4 regions of the Rhizobium sp. BK275 genome follow, and region 4 is predicted to be linked to each of the others. Evidence: predicted binding sites of a transcription regulator. Region 4 holds the regulator's gene; each other region holds the start of a gene.

Region 1 (4,702 bases), 230 kb from region 4:
TTCGCGGCCCCGCGAGCTGCTTCATGTCACGCTGAATGGCATCGGCGCTTACCGCAGGCTACCACAGGATATCGTGTTCGGCGCAGAACAGGTTGCCGCGACAGTGCGCGCCCGGCCGTTCGATCTCGTGCTCGATGAAGTCATGAGCTTCAGCCATCCAGGCGAACCGCAGGCCTTCGTCATCTCCAGCAGGCGGGAAAACGAGGCGCTGCAGGATCTTCGTCGCCAAATCCAGGAGGGCTTATACGAGGCTGGATTGCCCTATAACCTCGGTGGCCATCTGACGCCGCACATGACGCTCCTCTACGATCGCAAGACCGTTCTGCCTGAAAAGCTTAACCGGCCAGTGCAGTGGAATATTCGCGAATTCCTGCTGATCCATAGCATCTATGGAAAGAGCGAGCACAACGTCGTCGGCCGTTGGCCGCTGCTCGGCTGAGCCGCGCTTGCGCCTTGGATGGGGATTCGCATAAGACTTCCCACCCAATACGAAATGCGGAGCAAGACAGTGGACGTTTCAGAGATCATCATCCCCGGCGATACGCCCGGCATCGAATGGCGGCTGCCGGTCATGCGTTTCAAGGGAAATGATCCTGCCGCGCCCAAGGTCTATATCCAGGCCGCACTGCACGCGAACGAACTGCCGGGAACGGCGCTGGCGCATTTCCTCTGCGGTAAGCTGCGGCAGGCCGAAAGCGAAGGGCGGATCACCGGCGATATCGCGCTCGTGCCCCAGGCAAACCCGATCGGAGCGGCACAATCGCATTTCGGCGAACTGCAAGGCAGGTTCGATCTCGGTTCGAGGACCAACTTCAACCGCGACTTTCCGCTGATCTCCGTCCGTGACCGGCCAGAACTCATTGACGAGCTTGATAAATATCCGGCTGCCGATCGCCTGAAGCGGGAGCTGATCCATATGGCGCTCGGCGCCAATCTGGTGATCGACCTGCATTGCGACGATGAATCGCTGCAGTACGCCTATATCGACGAAGCCTTCTGGCCGGAAGCGGCAGATCTTGCGAGCGCGCTCGAAATGGAAGCGGTGCTGCTTTCGGATGGTGAGAGCTCAGCCTTCGAAGAAGCGGTCGGCTTCGCCTGGAAATATGAGGTGCCGGGCGAGCGCAAGGCGAGGCTTCCGGGCAAGCTCTCTGTGACGGTGGAACTGCGCGGCCGGCGCGATGTCTATCCTGGCATGGCCGACAAAGACGCCGAAGGTCTTCTGCAGTTCCTAATCGGGCGCGGTGTCGTCAGTGGCAAAGCGGCCGGAGATGCTTCCTTCTCCGGGCCGGCCGTGCCGCTCGACAATGTCGAGATCGTACGCGCGCCGCAGGGCGGCACCGTGCTGTTTCACCGCAATATCGGCGAGCGCGTTTCGGAAGGAGAGCTTCTGGCCACGATCGTCACCCGCCCGGGCTTTGCCGAAGGCGATATCGATATCCGCGCGCCACAGGACGGGCTGCTGCTCACCCGCACGTCCGATCGGCTCGTACGCCGGCGTGGCGACTTGATGAAGATCGCGGCCGACCAACCGAGCAAGGCAACGCGAAAGGCCGGTACGCTGGAAGACTGACCGGCGTTCTTTTCCACATGCGCATGTAAGGCCCCGCGCAACTGTCACACAGGCTTCAAGAAAATCCGCCAAGCCGTGGCAGACATGTTGCGAAGGAGCTTTCATGCCGCATTACGACATTGCGATCGTCGGCGCGGGTATTGTTGGGCTGGCGCATGCGCTGGCGGCGGCAAAGCGCGGCAAACGGGTCGTCGTTATTGACCGCGACGCACAGGCAAATGGCGCCTCGGTGCGCAATTTCGGCTTTGTGACGGTGACTGGCCAGCAGGCCGGCGACTGCTGGGACATGGCACGCCAGGCCCGTGATATCTGGGCCGAGATTGTCGACGATGCCGGCATCGACGTCCTGCAGCGCGGGCTGCTGCTTGCTGCGAGGCTCGACGAATCCGAGGCCGTGATCGATGCCTTCCTGCGCACAGAGATGGGCGAAGGCTGCGAAAGACTGACGCTCGACGAGGCGCGGCGGCTCGTGCCGGCACTGCGGCCGGAAGCGGGGCGTTTCACGCTCTACAGCCCGCATGAACTGCGCGTCGAATCCCGTACGGCCATTCCGCTGCTCGCCCGTTATCTCGAAGTCAAATATGACATCGAGTTCCGCCGCTCGACAGCAGTGAATGCTGTCGCGCCGCCGCGGATAGAAACGTCAACCGGCCTCATCGAGGCGGAGACGGTGGTCGTCTGCCCCGGCGACGATTTCAAGAGCCTGTTTGCGGACCGGATTGCGGCCTACAACGTCACGCGCTGCAAGCTGCAGATGATGCGTGTCGTGCCGGCTCAGCGGGTTTCGCTGAGCACTGCCGTCATGTCCGATCTCGGGCTTGGGCGTTATCTCGGCTATGCCGAATTGCCCGAAGCGACGGCCCTGAAGGCGCGGCTCGACCGGGAATTCAAGCCGGAGCGGGAAAACGGCATCCACCTGATCGTCACGCAATCGGAGGATGGCTCGCTGATCGTCGGCGACAGTCATCATTACTCCGAAACGCCCGATCCTTTCGGTCTCGAGCGGGTCGACCGGCTGACCCTCGACGAGATGGACGCCGTGCTCAATCTGCCGGGACGCTTCATCACCGAGCGCTGGATCGGCACCTATGCCTCCGCCCCGGACCGCTGGCGCTTCACGGACAAACCTTCCGACGCCTTACGCGTCGTCGTCATCACCGCGGGCTGCGGTGCTTCGACCGCCTTCGGCATCGGCGAGGAAACCATCGAGGATCTTTACGGGAGCGCAGCATGAGGCAATTCAAGGCAGTGATCTTCGACTGGGCCGGCACGATGATCGATTTCGGCTCTTTCGCACCGATGGGCGCCTTTGTGGGAACCTTCGGCAAATTCGGCGTCGAGGTGACGATCGCCGACGCCCGCAAGCCGATGGGGCTTCCGAAGCGGGCGCATATTGCCGCGATGCTGGCCGAGCCGCATATCGCTGCCCGCTGGCAGTCGGCACAAGGCGTGCTTCCGGACGAGGCGGCGATCGATAAGGTCTACGAGCTCTTCGTGCCGCTGAACGAAGCTGTCGTGGCCGACTATTGCACGCTGGTGCCGGGCGCGATCAAGACGATCGAATACCTGCGCGAGCGGCAGATGAAGATCGGCTCGACGACAGGCTATACACGCTCGATCATGGAGCGCGTGCTGCCGCTTGCCGCCGAACAGGGTTATGCGCCCGACAATCTGATCTGCGCCGACGATCTGCCGCTTGGCCGGCCGACGCCGATCGGTATGTATAAGTGCTTCCTCGACCTGATGGTCTATCCGGCCTCTGCCGTCCTGAAGGTCGATGACACTGAACCCGGCATTGCCGAGGGTGCTGCCGCAGGATGCGTAACCGTTGGCGTGACGCTCTCGGGCAACGAGGCGGGGCTGACACCTGAAGAGGCGGATGCGCTTTCGCAAGAGGCGCGTGCCGCGTTGCACAAACGGATCGGCGAGAAGCTGATTGCCGCCGGCGCCGACTACGTCATCGAGACCGTGGCCGACCTGCCAGCCCTTATGGAAGAGCTTGAGGGATAAAGGACTGACGGCGTTTGCAGCGCTCATCCAGCGTGGTATCTCCCTTAGGAATCAGGGAGATCGAACCGGCATGGCCGTCACCATCTACGGTATCAAGAACTGCGACACGATGAAGAAGGCCCGCAGCTGGCTGGACCAACACGCCGTCGCCTACGACTTTCACGACTACAAGGCCGTCGGCATCGACCGAGCGCATCTGGAACGCTGGATCGACGAGGCAGGCTGGGAGACGGTGCTGAATCGCGCCGGCACGACCTTCCGCAATCTGCCTGACGCCGCGCGCGAAAATCTCGACCGCGAGAAGGCGATCGCCCTGATGCTCGACCAGCCATCGATGATCAAGCGGCCGGTGCTGGAAACCGGCGGCAAGCTGCTGGTCGGCTTCAAGCCGGAGAACTACGCGCAGATGTTCAAAGGCTGAGCCATGTCCAAGACCACCCGCGCAACCCAGGTTCTCACACAGGCCGGCATCGCCTTTACGGTTCATACCTATGATTATGATCCAAGTGCCGAACGCGTCGGGCTGCAGGCTGCCGAAGCGCTGGGTGAAGAGCCGCATCGCGTGCTGAAGACGCTGATGGCGGAAGTCGATGGAAAGCCGGTCTGCGTGGTCGTGCCGTCCAATCGCGAGGTCAGCATGAAGAAGCTCGCCAGCGCCTTTCGCGGCAAATCCGCCAATATGATGAAACCTGCCGATGCCGAAAGACTGACGGGATACCATGTCGGCGGCATCAGCCCGTTCGGGCAGAGGAAGATCGTGCCGACAGCACTCGAGGAGACGGCGCTTGCAGAGCCGCTGGTCTACATCAACGGCGGACAGCGCGGTCTGCAGGTGCGCCTGGACCCCAAGGACGCACTGAAAGCACTGAAAGCGACAGCCGCGGCCCTGATCGCCTGAGACGAGATGAATTGGCCTGAGCGCTTCATTTTCGCCGTAAAGGGGTCTAAGTCTTTCACCTCCCGTCGCAAATATCAAAAAGGCAGGTTGATCCCATGACGTTCATGCCCCAGAGCCACAGCTCCGTCGATCCCGTCAAACTCGAGAGGCTCGCGGAAGTCGCCATCAAGGTCGGCCTGCAGCTTCAGCATGGGCAGGATCTCGTCATTACCGCCCCTGTCGTG
Region 2 (4,702 bases), on a different contig from region 4:
CCGCTCGCCGACCGCGCGACGATCGGTAACATGGGTCCGGAATATGGCGCGACCTGCGGCTTCTTCCCGGTCGACGGCGAAACCATCAACTACCTCACCATGTCCGGCCGTACGCATGACCGGATCGCGCTCGTCGAAGCCTATTCGAAGGCTCAGGGCATGTGGCGCGAAGGCGACGGTTCCGACCTCGTCTTCACCGACACACTGGAACTCGATCTCGGCGACGTCGTTCCGTCGATGGCCGGTCCGAAGCGTCCGGAAGGCCGCATCGCGCTCGAAAACATCGCTTCCGGCTTCGCCGGCTCGATGGATGCCGACTACAAGAAGCCCGGCCAACTTTCCAACCGCTATGCGGTCGAAGGCACGGATTTTGATCTCGGCCATGGCGACGTGGCGATTGCCGCCATCACGTCGTGCACCAACACCTCCAACCCGTCGGTTCTGATCGCTGCCGGCCTTCTTGCCCGCAACGCCGTTGCCAAGGGTCTGAAGACCAAGCCGTGGGTCAAGACTTCGCTTGCTCCGGGATCGCAGGTGGTCGGCGAATATCTTGCCAAGTCCGGCCTGCAGGCCGATCTCGACAAGCTCGGTTTCAACCTCGTCGGTTTCGGCTGCACGACCTGCATCGGCAATTCCGGTCCGCTGCCGGCGCCGATCTCCAAGACAATCAATGACAAGGGCCTGATCGTCTCCGGCGTGCTTTCGGGCAACCGTAACTTTGAAGGCCGTATTTCTCCTGACGTCCAGGCGAACTACCTCGCTTCGCCGCCGCTCGTCGTCGCCTACGCGCTTGCCGGCACGGTTCAGAAGGATCTGACGAAGGAGCCGATCGGTGAAGACCAGAACGGCAATCCGGTCTATCTGAAGGACATTTGGCCGACCTCGCACGAGGTGCAGGACTTCATCCAGAAGTACGTGACCCGCGAGCTCTACGAAACCAAGTATGCCGACGTCTTCAAGGGCGACGAAAATTGGCAGGCCGTTCAGGTTCCTCCAGGCCAGACCTATGCCTGGGACGACGACTCGACCTACGTCCAGAACCCGCCATACTTTGTCGGCATGGGCAAGAAGGGTACCGGCACGTCGGACATCAAGGGCGCACGCGTTCTTGGCCTCTTCGGCGACAAGATCACGACCGACCACATTTCTCCGGCCGGTTCGATCAAGGCTGCTTCGCCGGCCGGCGCCTACCTGCTCGGCCATGACGTCGCAGTCGCCGACTTCAACCAGTATGGTACGCGTCGCGGCAACCATGAGGTCATGATGCGTGGCACCTTCGCCAATATCCGCATCCGCAACTTCATGCTCGGTGCGAACGGCAAGGAAGGTGGTTACACCATCCACTATCCGTCCAAGGAAGAGACCTCGATCTACGACGCGGCCATGCAGTACAAGGCCGAAGGCGTTCCGCTCGTCATCTTCGCTGGCGTGGAATATGGCAACGGTTCTTCGCGTGACTGGGCTGCAAAGGGCACGAACCTGCTCGGCGTCAAGGCCGTGATCGCCCAGAGCTTCGAGCGTATCCATCGTTCGAACCTGGTCGGCATGGGTGTCATCCCCTTCGTCTTCGAAGAGGGCACGACCTGGCAGAGCCTCAACCTGAAGGGCGACGAACTCGTCACCATCGAGGGCCTCGAAAACATTAAGCCGCGCGAAAAGAAGATCGCCAAGATCACCTATGCCGACGGCACGGTGAAGGATGTTCCGCTGCTGTCGCGCGTCGATACGCTGGACGAGGTCGTCTACCTCAACAATGGCGGCATCCTGCAGACAGTTCTGCGCGATCTTGCAGCCTGATTGTTAAGATACTTGCCTGATAATGACCGCCGGAAAGCAATTTCCGGCGGTTTTCCTTTGCGGAAAACGAGGGTGTTTCACTGCTCACGGTGATGTGTTTCGGCTGCACTCCGCCTGCGGCTCCGTCTCACCCGTTCGTGACTTTGCGTTTGGACCTGGAAGGATTATTCGTACGTTCATATCTCAGAGCCGGCGGTTCAGGACTGTTGCCGGCGCTGAAAAAGAGGTGCTGGTGAATGTCCCCGCGTTTTCTGATCCCGCTGGTCGCCGGGCTTGCCTTTGCAGGTCCGCTCTTGGCCGAAGACGGCACGCCGAAAGGCGTCGTTGAGCTGTTCACGGCGCAGGGCTGTGCCTCCTGTCCGCCGGCCGATGCCGCATTCCGCAAGCTCGTCAGCCAGGGCAATGTCATCGCACTCGCCTATCATGTCGACTACTGGAATTATCTCGGCTGGGCCGACACGCTGAGCTCAAAGGAAAATACCGAGCGGCAGTATGGCTATGCTCGCATGATGGGCCGCAGCAACGTCTATACGCCGCAGGTGATCGTCAATGGCCGTGACCATCTTGCAGGTGCGGATCTCGCCGGCATCAACGGCAAGATAAACGGCTATGCCAACGAGGGTAAAGGCCTGACTATACCTGTCAGCGCGCGCATGAGCGGCGATGAGTTGGAGATCAAGCTCGGCGCCGGACAGGGCAAGGCCAATGTCGTGATCGTCTATTTCGAGAAGGAAAAAACGATCGATGTCGAGAAGGGCGAAAACAGCGGCAAGAAGATTTCTTACCTCCACAGCGTGACCGATGTGGAGACCGTCGGCATGTGGGATGGCAAGGCCACGACGCTCACCCTGCCGGCGAGCGTGATGGAAAAACCTGATCTGGAGGGGTCGGCGATTCTCTTGCAGTCTGCGACAGCTAACGGCGATCCGGGAGCAATCCTCGGCGCGGCCGTCGTCATGGCTGGAAAAAATATCTAAGAATTTCATCTGCTTGCAGATGAATGTCAGGCGGCCCGGCCAAGCGTATTCGGGGCTGGGGTTAAGGTCGATACGCTCCGCCGGGCCCTTTGGCGCGCTGGCGCCAAACTGGAACCTATAGTTCTCTTGGAAATGAGGCGCTGTTTTGACTGAAATGCGGCACGGCGGAGAAAGCCGGTTTCGTCCCCAGTGTGGCAGTCCGTGGCCTTGCATTTTGCCGCGGCTCGGGCAAACTGTCACTCTCCTGTCACACGTGGAGGTCTTGGGATTCTGATGACAGATACGCCGGATTTGCGACACGGCGAAAGCCGCTCCGTCGACAATAACTCTTCAACCGTCGTTGATCTCAGGGAATACAGACAAAACAAGGAGCCGATGCCGGTGACGTTTCACCGGCGAGAACTCGACCAGATCTTGTGGATCTACGGTCGAATGGTGGGCGAGGGCGAGTGGAAAGACTATGCCATCGACCACACCAAGGAGAAGGCAGTCTTCTCCGTCTTCAAGCGCTCAGGCGAAATGCCTCTCTTCCGAATCGAGAAGAACCCGAAGCTTGCCGCAAAGCAGGGCGCTTTTTCCGTCGTGAATTTCAGCGGCATGATCCTGAAGCGCGGTCACGAGCTCGGACCGGTGCTGAAGGTCTTCGACAAGTCGTTGAAGCTCGTCGATAAGTAGACAAGCTCATCCCTTGAACAGCGTACCGGGATAGGCCTCGGGATCGGGATGGGTTTCCGTCCCTTCGCCGAGCTCCCGTTGCATCAGCATCGTGTCCAGCCAGCGGCCATGCTTGTAGCCAGCACCCTTCATCAGGCCGATCACTTCGAAACCGAGCGAGCGGTGAAGCGCGATCGAAGCCGGGCTCGCGCCGCCGATGACTGCGGTCATCTGTCGGAAGCCAGACACAGTGCAGCGGAAGATCAGCTCTGCGAGCAGCAGCTTGCCGATGCCCTTTCCGCGCGCCTCCGTGCTGAGATAAATCGAATCCTCGACCAGCCAGCGATAGGCTGGCCGCGTGCGGAAGGCGGAGGCATAGGCATAGCCAAGCAGGGTTCCGTCTTCGCCCGTGGCAGCAATGTACGGATAGCTCTGCTCGCGGATGGCGGAGAAGCGGGCTGCGATTTCTGCCTGCGTCGGCGGTACGATCTCGTAGCTGGACGTACCGTTCAGCACGGACTCGCGGTAGATTTCAGTAATGGCGGGAAAATCGGAAGGAAGAGCGTCGCGTAGAATAGGGGGCATTTCGGATCGATCGGCACGGTTGAAGGAAGGCTCCTGTTGAAGCACTCCGGTCAGCCGCTCGCAACAAAAAAGGCGGCCGAAGCCGCCTTTTCCGTTTTCAGTGTGAGCCGTTTATTTCCGGTTGCCCATGAACTGCAGCAGGAACATGAAGAGGTTGATGAAGTCGAGGTAGAGCGTCAGCGCGCCCATGATGGCCTTGCGGCCAGCGACGTCATAACCGTCTGCTTCAAAATACATTTCCTTGATCCGCTGGGTATCGTAGGCGGTGAGGCCTGCGAAGATCAGCACGCCGATCGCGGAGATCGCGAACTGCACGGCGGACGAAGCCAGGAAGATGTTGACTATCGAAGCGATGATCAGGCCGAAGAGACCCATGATCAGGAACGAACCCATTGCCGACAGGTCGCGCTTTGTCGTGTAGCCGTAAAGCGACAGCGCACCGAAGGAGGCGGCCGTCACGAAGAAGGTTTGTACGATGCTCTGGCCCGTATAGATTATGAAGATCGACGAGAGGGACAGCCCAACCAGTGCGGAATAGATCCAGAAGGTGGTCTGCGCTGCAGCCACGCTCATCCGGTTGATACGGAAGCTCAGGAAGAACACGGCAGCAAGCGGTGCAAGGATCACAACCCACCGAAGCGGGCTCGCATAAATCGCCTGACCGAATGCGGTTAGCTCACCATTGGCGA
Region 3 (4,702 bases), 360 kb from region 4:
ATTGCCGGAGTGCGATTTGCCGCGCACGATGTTCGGTGCGCCCATCAGAACGCTCATGCCGTTTTCATGCGACAGCCGGGCTGCGTCAATACTGGTCGGGAATTCGGCTAGGCGCACGCCGTTTTCGATCGCCTCATCGACATGGGCAGATGTGGCATCGTCATGGCTTGCGACGGTGATGCCGCGTTCGGCGCAGACCTTGGAGATCGCGTCGCGATTTGGTGTCGAATTGCGATCGGACTCGGCGATGCGTCTGGCGCAGAAACGGGCAAATTCCTCGTCGGAAAGACCGCGCTTCTTCTGATAGTAAAAGATGTACTGGTCCATTGTTTGGAACTGGCGCTGGCCGGGCGCGTGGTCCATCAGCGAGACGAGCCGGACATAGGGATCGTTCTCGAAATCGGCGAAGTGCTGCAGCACGTTGTCGGCCGAAACCTCGCAACGGAGATGGATGAGATGCTCGGCGCGCAGGCGCCCTTCCTTCTCGGCCGACTGGATGGCGTCGGCCATCTCGCGCATCTCGCCATGCTCGAAACCGCCATCTTCGTCAGCACCCATGCGCAGGCAGTCGAAGACCGTGGTGATACCCGAGGTGACAATCTGCGCGTCATGGGCCTGTATGGCCGCCGTCTTGTTCCAGCGGATGCCCGGACGCGGCGAATAGTGGCCTTCCAGATGGTCCGTGTGCAGCTCGACGAGGCCGGGAATGATGTAGTCGCCCTCGAAATCCTCGCCGGCTACCGACCTGCCTTCCGAAATGTCGGCGATCTTGCCGTCACGGATCAGGATTGAGCCCGAAAGAATATCGTCCTCGAGAACGATGCGGGCATTTGAAAGAACGGTCTCTTTGCTCATGTCAGAAAATCTTTCAGCTTCTGGCGCCAGTGAGAGGCAGCCATGTGTGGACTTTGAAAGGCGCGCCGCGCGCTTCCTCGCTAAAGATGGCAATGCCGGAAATATGAAGCGGCCTACCAGTGAAACCTGCGAAACGCTCCGTCAGGATCGCCTTCATCACTCCCGCCCGCTCTTCCGGCACCTGGCCGGTCAGCGTCATATGGAAGCCGAAGTCATCCATGACATATGGATAGCCCCAGCGCATGAGATTATTGCGCTGGCTCTCAGAGAGCCTTTCCGGTTTGCGCCTGATAATATCGGCCTCGGAGAGTGCTGCCCGGAATGGCTCGAAAGACTTTACCACCTTTGCCGCGAAATCCTGAAGCGGCTCATGCAGCGAGCCCGGCACGAGCGCGAAAAAGCGACCGAGCTGGCCGAGCACAAGTTCCGGAATTTCAAAGGCCGGCGTCTTGGCGGCGAAATCTTCGGCGACCGCCATCAGGTCCTTTTCGGTGACGGAGGAGGCGAGCGCGAAGGGCGCCTTGATCGTCGCATGAAACCCGTACCGGCGTGGATCGGCCGTCAGTTCGAATTGCTCGCTGGCTGACAGCGTCTCGTGGCCGGGCGCAGGATAGGTCTCGCCGGTAAAGGCATTGCGGCCGAGCCAGACGGAGGCGGCATCCGTCAGGGGATCATCCTTGGACGGCGAAAAATAGAGAGCGTAGCGCAAGGCTTTTATCCTGGAGATCGTCCGAACGGGGAGCGCAATGTGCAGTGATTTGGCTGCGAACCGCAAGCATGCTCCGGCTAAAAGATTTCCATGACAGAATGATGATGACGGCAGCCCGTCATCATCTTTACTTCGGTTTAGTGACCGGCCTTGGTGCCCATCAGGCGATGGCGCAGCGCATTCGATGCGGTATCGAACAGGAAGACGACGATCAGGATCAGGATGACCATGTAGGCGACGTTTTCCCAGTTGGAATTGGTGCGCATGGCTTCCCAGAGCTTGAGGCCGATCCCGCCGGCACCGACGGCGCCGATGATCGTCGCGCCGCGTACGTTCGATTCCCACTGATAGAGCGTCTGGCTGACGATAACAGGGACGATCTGCGGCATGATGCCGTAGCGATGCACCAGCACGGTCGAGGCGCCCGTCGACTTCACGCCTTCGCGCGGCTTGTTGTCGATGTTTTCGAGGCCTTCCGAGTAAAGCTTGCCGAGCGTGCCGGTCTCCGTGAGGAAGATGGCGCCGGAACCGGCAAGCGGGCCAGGACCGAAAGCGCGCGTCAGGAAAAGCGCCCAGATCAGCATGTCGACCGACCGCAGGAAGTCGAAGAAACGTTTCAGCGCCTGATTGAGGAACCTGTTCGGCGTGATGTTGCGCGCTGCCATGAAGGCGAGCGGGAAGGCCGCAAGCGAGCCGAGCAGCGTGCCGAGGAAGGCCATCACGATCGTCTGGAACAGCTTGGTCCAGACATCGCCATGCTGCCATTCGCTGTTGTTCCAGATATTGTCGAAAGCGAGCGACAGGTTCGACTGATCGGGATGGATGCGCGGGCCGGAGACTATGAGGCTGATGACCTCGCTTGCCGGCTTGTCGAAGAAGGGCGACTGCGTATCGAAGACGAAATTCGCCCAGCCGATAAATCGCTTGCGTACCTTCACGCGGTCGACGGAAATGCTGACATCTCCTGCAAAACCAAGGTTGGCGAGCACGTTGTCGTCATAGACCGTCATCCAGCCTGGAATCGGACCGACGACCTTCGGCGCGCCGCTGCTGACATCGACCGGCACCGTGATGCCATGGGCAACGATCGTCGTCTGGCTCTTGCTGACCGTCACCGTGCGACCGCTGCCGCTGACGAGGACCGTGATGCTGCCATCTGCATTGGTTTTCAGCCAATCCGGATGCGGATCGTCGCCAAGCGGTGAGAAGCGCGGGTAGCGCGTCTGGATCGTGCCATCGTCTTGGATACGGAATTCCGGCTGCACGTCATAGCTGATCCACTGGCTCATATAGATGCCGAAACGCTCCCAGTGGGCTTCGGCGATGAGCTTCGGCAGATCGAAGAACCAGACGGCATAGATGCCGTAGAGAATCGTGGCGAGCACAATGAGGAGACCGCCGAAACGCTGACGGAAGGACCGGTGGAAATATTCCGGATAGCGCGTTTCGATCTCATGCATGCGGTTTGCGTCGATGACCGTCATGGCAGCCTCAATGTTGCAGGAGGAAGGCGTGTTCGCCGACGAGGCGGCGGCGCAGCCAGGCGGAGAACTGGTCGACCGCGACGATCGTCACGAAGAGCAGCAGGACGAGTGCCATGGTCTTCGCCCCGAAGCCGCGGGAAATGGAAAGCTTGAGCTCTTCACCGATACCGCCGCCGCCGACGGCGCCGATGATGGTCGATGCGCGCACGTTGATCTCAAGGCGCAGCAGCGCATAGGACGCATAGTTCGGCATGACCTGCGGCAGAGCGGCGAAACGGACACGCTCCAGCCAGTTGGCGCCGACGGCGCGCATGCCTTCGTCTGGTTTCATGTCGATGTTTTCGGCGACTTCATAGAAGAGCTTGCCGAGTGCGCCGATCGTATGAAGCGTGATGGCGATGATGGCCGCCACCGGTCCGATCGAGAGGATCGCCGAAAACAGGCCGGCGATGACGATCTCCGGGAAGGCGCGCAGGAATTCCATGATGCGCTTGGTAAAGATGCGCAGCGGCCAGTTCTTCGTCAGATTGCGCGCCGCAAAGAAGCTGAGCGGAACGGCGAAGATGAAGGCGATGATGGTCGAAACGAGCGCGATATTGATCGTGATGATCATCAGCTCGAAATATTCGGGTATGTAGAAGCTGCCCCAGACATAGACGCGGCCATTGGCGAAGTTGAATTCTTCGCCGCCCTTGTCGTTCGGGCTCGCTATATCGAAAAGCGCGCGCCAGACATCGGTCCAGTCTTTCGGGATAAGCCAGCTCAGGAAGTCGAACAAATGTGGCAGGCGCTCGAAGAAGTGACCGGCATTGCTCTCGTCGGCAAAGCGCACGGAGCTGACGAAGGCGACGACGAGGATCACCAGCCCGAGAGCAGTGTAGAAACGCCGCCTGGCGATCATCCTGTCCCAGGCGGTGGCGATTTCCTTCGTGCTCTGCATCGGCACATGCGGCTGTGTATCGGCAATAGTCATGAACGCCTCGCCTACTGCATGATTCCTTGAATCGGGCTCGATTTAAGGATGAAATTATGCAGCGATTTAAAGTGCCACAGCGTCCTTTGCGCGTCTGACGCGCGGCGCTGTAGTCGCAAGAAAAAGGGCGGCCGTTGCCGACCGCCCTGTCCATGCATGGCGCAATCAGCCGCCGATAGCAGCCTTACGAACCTCGACAACGGCGTTGTAGAAGTCGTGCTTGACCGGGGAGTAGCCCTTGTAGTCGCCGCCTTCGATGGCTGCGAAGCATTTGTGGTCCTTCTCCGGCAGGGCCGTGAAGAAGGCGGTGAGCTTCTTCTGCCACTCTTCGCCGAGAGCGTTGCGAACGACGAGCGGGCCGTTCGGGATCAGCGGCGAACGCCATACTTCGACCAGCTTGTTCGGGTCGACGGCGCCCTTGTCGACTTCCTTGCGGAAGGTGCCGGAGGTGTAGCCGTCCTTGAAGTCACCGATACCCGAGCTATCGTCGACAGCAACGTCAACCTTGCCGTCATAGGCGGCGAGAAGGTTGTTCTCATGACCGCCGTTGAACTGCGTGGAAGCGAAGAACTTGTCGTTCGGCATGCCGGTGTCCTTCGGAATCTGCGTCAGCGGAACGAGGTAGCCCGAGGTGGAGTCCGGATCAGCGTAGCCGAGCTTCTTGCCCTTGGCGTCCTTGAT
Region 4 (4,702 bases):
CGGCCTGAACCACTATTTACTTTTCGCACTGCAATGTCAACAAAACTGAGGATTTAGCGCATGCGTCAAGCCCGTATTCGGCTTTACAGGTCTATCAACAGCTAATGTTGCAGAAATGACTCTCCCGGGAAGCAAGTTGGGGAAAACTACGAATTCGGATTCATCGGATTCCTGCGACTCTTGTCACAGAGTCAGGCTCACACTAGGTTAAAGTTCAATTACTAGACTGCATGCGGCGGAACTAGTCACCAAAATTGATCAGGCGTTTCTTGCTTCGGAGGCTTCCGGGGCAACGGTGAGGGATTCTGCCGTCACCAACGCGAAAGGCGGAGACAGGGCAATGAACTGGACAGACGAGCGTGTCGAGAAGCTCAAGAAGCTTTGGTCGGAAGGGCTGAGCGCCAGCCAGATCGCTGCGCAGCTTGGCGGCGTCAGTAGAAACGCTGTCATCGGCAAGGTTCACCGGCTCAGTCTTCCCGGCCGCGCCAAGGCCGGCGGCACGGCAACCGCTGCGCGTGCACCGAAGCGCAATACCTCGGCTCCCCGCGCCCCGAACTATGCGTCTCGCATCACCACCCGCACCGTTACCCGCCAGCAGGGCGCAACTGTCCTGAAGGAAGAGATCGAGATCGAAACGGTCGAGGAAATGGAATATGTGCCGGCCAAGAACGTGGTCGTGCCGATCTCCCGCCGCCTCGGCCTGACGGAACTGACGGAGCGCACCTGCAAGTGGCCGGTCGGCGATCCGATGAAGGACGACTTCTACTTCTGCGGCTGTGACTCCCCGGATTCATCGCCCTATTGCAACTATCATCAGCGCATGGCCTACCAGCCGGTGAGCGAGCGCCGCAAGGCAGTCCGGGTCGGCTGATCTGCGATTTTCCAACAGACGCAACGTACCGTCACCCCTCCTCGCCGATGCGCGGAGGGGTAATTTTTTTCTGGGATAGCAGGGCTGGAAAACGGCTCGTGGCCACGACTATCTGCCGGAGACTGATCCTTGCCGACCGTTCACCATGCAGCCAACGCCATCAAGGCGTTTCAGCCCTCAACAGGCATGGAAGGCGGTCATGGCGCTGTAACGCAATTTTCTGATACAGATGCGGTATTCTCGTCGAGCAGCGCGGCGAAAACAGTCGCTTAGGGGTGCCAATGGAGATCGATCCAAAGCAGATGACAATGGGGTTCGTCGGGACGGGCACGATTACCGAGGCCGTCGTCACCGGATTGGGCAAGACAGCGTTTCGCGACACACCGATCGTGCTGTCACCGCGCAGCGCAGGCGTCGCCGCCCGCCTTGCGGCGGCAAACCGGAATGTAACGATCGCTGTGGGCAACCAGGATGTTCTCGACCGCTCCGATCTCGTATTTTTGGCAGTGAGGCCGCAAATTGCCGAGGAGGTCATCCGCTCGCTCCGATTTCGGCCGGGCCACCATGTCATCAGCTTTGTCGCGGCCACGCCCATGGATCAATTGCTGGCGTGGATCGATCAGCCGGTTCGCCTGAGCCTGGCAATTCCACTTCCGTTCGTCGCAGATCTCCAGGGGGCGACCGCGATCTACCCGCCCGACGAGGTTTCCCACACCCTCTTTTCGGCGCTCGGAACGGCGATCCAGGTTGAAGACAAGCAGGAGTTCGAACTTCTCGCGGTGGCGAGCTGCCTGATGGCCACCTATTTCGGCATCCTGGACGCGACGTCGACCTGGCTACAGAGCAAGGGGCTCTCGGGAACGGCTGGCGACGCCTACCTCCGTCAATTGTTTTCCGGCCTCGCCCATGCTGCCCGTTCAAAACCTGTCGCGAGTTTCGATGAACTCATCGACGAGCATTCGACCAAGGGCGGATTGAATGAACAGGTGCTCGAAGACTTTCGCGCGTTTGGCGGCGCGGCGGCTCTGCAAAAGGCTCTTGATCGAATTCTTGTGCGCATCCGTCTGTAGAAGGCAGATCCTCTCGAGGTTGGCTTTCGGCGCCTGGTGTCGGCTTTCACAAGAAGCTGGGGGTGCCGAATAGACAAACGGGCCGCCCGGCAAGCGAGCGACCCGTCTGGACCTCCGATCACTCGGATCAGGCTTCCATGGAATATCCCGCGCCACGAACGGTGCGGATGACATCCTGCATGTTGGAGAAGTTCAGCGCCTTGCGCAGGCGGCCGACATGGACGTCGACCGTGCGCTCGTCCACATAGATATCGTGGCCCCAGACGCCATCCAGAAGCTGCGAGCGGGAGAAGACCCTGCCCGGCGACGACATCAGGAATTCGAGCAGGCGGAATTCGGTCGGGCCGAGGCGGACTTCGCGGCTCTTGCGATGAACGCGATGGGTTTCGCGATCGAGCTCGATATCCCCGCACTTCAGAACGCTGGAAAGAACCTCCGGACGAGCACGACGCAGCATCGCCTTGACGCGGGCAACGAGTTCCGGCGTGGAGAAGGGCTTGACGACATAGTCGTCCGCGCCAGTCGAGAGACCGCGAACGCGTTCGCTCTCTTCGCCGCGCGCCGTCAGCATGATAATCGGCAGACGTTCGGTCTCCGGCCGCATGCGCAGCCGGCGGCAGAGCTCGATACCGGAAACACCCGGCAGCATCCAGTCAAGGATGAGCAGGTCCGGCGTGCGCTCCTGAAGCCGGATTTCGGCCTCGTCGCCACGAAGGATCGTATCCACCTCGAAACCTTCCGCTTCGAGGTTGTAGCGGAGAAGCACGCTCAGCGCCTCTTCATCTTCAACAACTGCAACTCTTGGGATCATGCGTGTCAGTCTCCTAATGCATGATCCTTAAACCGGGGGTGATTTAAGCAAGGGATCATGCAGGAACTCGGAATTGGCTGCACTTAAAGCGTGTCGCGATCATTCGGATTCGCTGCCGCGCTTTAAGCTTTTTTCGCATGTCGTTATCGCAAAACCGCTGCACACTTTTGCGCGACATGCTTTGGCGCGCCCCGCATGGGACGCGCATGCAATCGGCGGATCAGGATTACTCCGTTACCGCACCGACGGTATTGGAGCTGTCGTCCTTCGGACGCTCGCCCTCCGGCTGGGCGCCGGTCGCCATGTAGTAGATCGTCTCGGCGATGTTGGTCGCATGGTCGCCGATGCGTTCGATGTTCTTGGCGCAGAAGAGAAGATGCGTGCAGCTCGTGATGTTGCGCGGATCTTCCATCATGTAGGTCAGGAGTTCGCGGAACAGCGAGGTGTACATCGCGTCGATCTCGTCGTCGCGTTCGCGGATGGACTTGGCCTTGTCAGCGGACCGCGTCGTGTAGACGTCGAGCACTTCCTTGAGCTGGACGAGCGCCAGTTCGGAGAGATGCTCGAGACCGCGGGCGAGCTTGCGCGGAACGCCGGTGCTTTGGACGGCGATGACGCGCTTTGCGGTGTTCTTGCCGAGGTCGCCGACGCGCTCGAGGTCGGCGGCGATGCGGATCGAACCCATGATCTCGCGAAGGTCGGAGGCCATCGGCTGGCGACGGGCGATCGTGACGATCGCCTTGTCGTTGATCTCACGCTCGGCGTGATCAAGGATCACGTCGTCGGAAATGACCTTCTGAGCCAAGGCGGTATCGCCGTTGACCAGGGCGCGAACGGCCTCGCCGACCATCTGTTCGGCAAGGCCCCCCATCTCGGAAATGCGCCGGGACAGGAATTTCAGATCGTCGTCATAGGCGGAAAAAATATGTGTCGATGCCATGGGGCGTTGTCCTCGAAAATCGGGAAGGCTTCACATCGCCAAAATCAGCCGAACCGGCCCATGATATAGTCCTGGGTGCGCGGATCGTCCGGATTGGTGAACATCTTGTCGGTATCGTTTTCCTCGACCAGGTTGCCGAGGTGGAACATGGCCGTACGCTGCGATACGCGGGCGGCCTGCTGCATGGAATGCGTCACGATGACGATGGTGTAGTTTTCACGCAGCTCGTGGATCAGCTCTTCGACCTTTGCAGTCGCGATCGGGTCGAGCGCCGAGCAGGGCTCGTCCATCAGGATGACCTCCGGGCTGACGGCGACAGCGCGTGCGATACACAGACGCTGTTGCTGACCGCCGGAAAGGCCGGTACCCGATTCATGCACGCGGTCCTTGACTTCGTTCCAGAGGCCGGCGCGCTGCAGGCTCGTCTCGACGATCTGGTCGAGGTCTGCCTTGGACTTGGCGAGGCCGTGGATGCGCGGGCCGTAGGAGACGTTCTCATAGATCGACTTCGGGAACGGGTTCGGCTTCTGGAACACCATGCCGACGCGGGCGCGGAGTTCGACGACGTCGATATCGGGATCGTAGATGTCATCGCTGTCGAGCGTGATCTTGCCGGTGACGCGGCAGCCGTCGATCGTGTCGTTCATGCGGTTCAGCGAACGCAGGAAGGTGGACTTGCCGCAGCCCGACGGGCCGATCAGGGCGGTCACCGTGTTTTCGCGGATGTTCAGATTGACATCGAAAAGCGCGCGCTTCTCTCCGTAATAAACGGAGACATCCTGACCGATCATCTTATACGGGACGTTGTTCATTTTCTGGTCCAGCGCCTTCTCGACTGCGGCTTCCGTCAACATGTTCATGATCTTTACTCCGTTTACCAGCGGCGCTCAAAGCGACGACGCAAGAGGATAGCTCCGAGGTTCATGACGATCAGGAACAGGAGCAGGACGATGATGGCACCCGAGGTTCTTTCCACGAAGGCGCGCTCGGCTTCGTTGGCCCACATGTAG

What was found. The regulator PhoB, encoded in region 4, activates phosphate uptake and scavenging genes when phosphate is short. The targets are predictions, from matches to a motif close to TGTCATNNANCTGTCAT.
Region 1: a site for PhoB is predicted at 1,613-1,629, ahead of FHT82_RS07055 (TIGR03364 family FAD-dependent oxidoreductase). Genes of this name have one in related genera too.
Region 2: a site for PhoB is predicted at 3,009-3,025, ahead of FHT82_RS19870 (DUF2794 domain-containing protein). Genes of this name have one in related genera too.
Region 3: a site for PhoB is predicted at 1,655-1,671, ahead of FHT82_RS06395 (DUF1045 domain-containing protein). Genes of this name have one in related genera too.

What each region holds. Positions count from the first base shown of each region.
Region 1 covers NZ_JACHZL010000002.1:235,442-240,143, reverse strand. Annotated here, with positions in the region: gene FHT82_RS07065 (2'-5' RNA ligase family protein) at 1-439, shown strand, start outside; gene FHT82_RS07060 (succinylglutamate desuccinylase/aspartoacylase family protein) at 509-1,570, shown strand; gene FHT82_RS07055 (TIGR03364 family FAD-dependent oxidoreductase) at 1,674-2,804, shown strand; gene phnX (phosphonoacetaldehyde hydrolase) at 2,801-3,580, shown strand; gene FHT82_RS07045 (ArsC family reductase) at 3,651-4,001, shown strand; gene ybaK (Cys-tRNA(Pro) deacylase) at 4,005-4,478, shown strand; gene FHT82_RS07035 (aminopeptidase) at 4,574-4,702, shown strand, end outside.
Region 2 covers NZ_JACHZL010000006.1:183,702-188,403, reverse strand. Annotated here, with positions in the region: gene acnA (aconitate hydratase AcnA) at 1-1,797, shown strand, start outside; gene FHT82_RS19875 (thioredoxin family protein) at 2,034-2,774, shown strand; gene FHT82_RS19870 (DUF2794 domain-containing protein) at 3,048-3,449, shown strand; gene FHT82_RS19865 (GNAT family N-acetyltransferase) at 3,456-4,013, opposite strand; gene FHT82_RS19860 (Bax inhibitor-1/YccA family protein) at 4,125-4,702, opposite strand, start outside.
Region 3 covers NZ_JACHZL010000002.1:109,905-114,606, forward strand. Annotated here, with positions in the region: gene FHT82_RS06390 (alpha-D-ribose 1-methylphosphonate 5-triphosphate diphosphatase) at 1-855, opposite strand, end outside; gene FHT82_RS06395 (DUF1045 domain-containing protein) at 869-1,564, opposite strand; gene phnE (phosphonate ABC transporter, permease protein PhnE) at 1,702-3,048, opposite strand; gene phnE (phosphonate ABC transporter, permease protein PhnE) at 3,056-4,021, opposite strand; gene phnD (phosphonate ABC transporter substrate-binding protein) at 4,187-4,702, opposite strand, start outside.
Region 4 covers NZ_JACHZL010000002.1:468,952-473,653, reverse strand. Annotated here, with positions in the region: gene FHT82_RS08215 (GcrA family cell cycle regulator) at 341-871, shown strand; gene FHT82_RS08210 (pyrroline-5-carboxylate reductase) at 1,153-1,941, shown strand; gene phoB (phosphate regulon transcriptional regulator PhoB) at 2,069-2,752, opposite strand; gene phoU (phosphate signaling complex protein PhoU) at 2,979-3,692, opposite strand; gene pstB (phosphate ABC transporter ATP-binding protein PstB) at 3,737-4,552, opposite strand; gene pstA (phosphate ABC transporter permease PstA) at 4,567-4,702, opposite strand, start outside.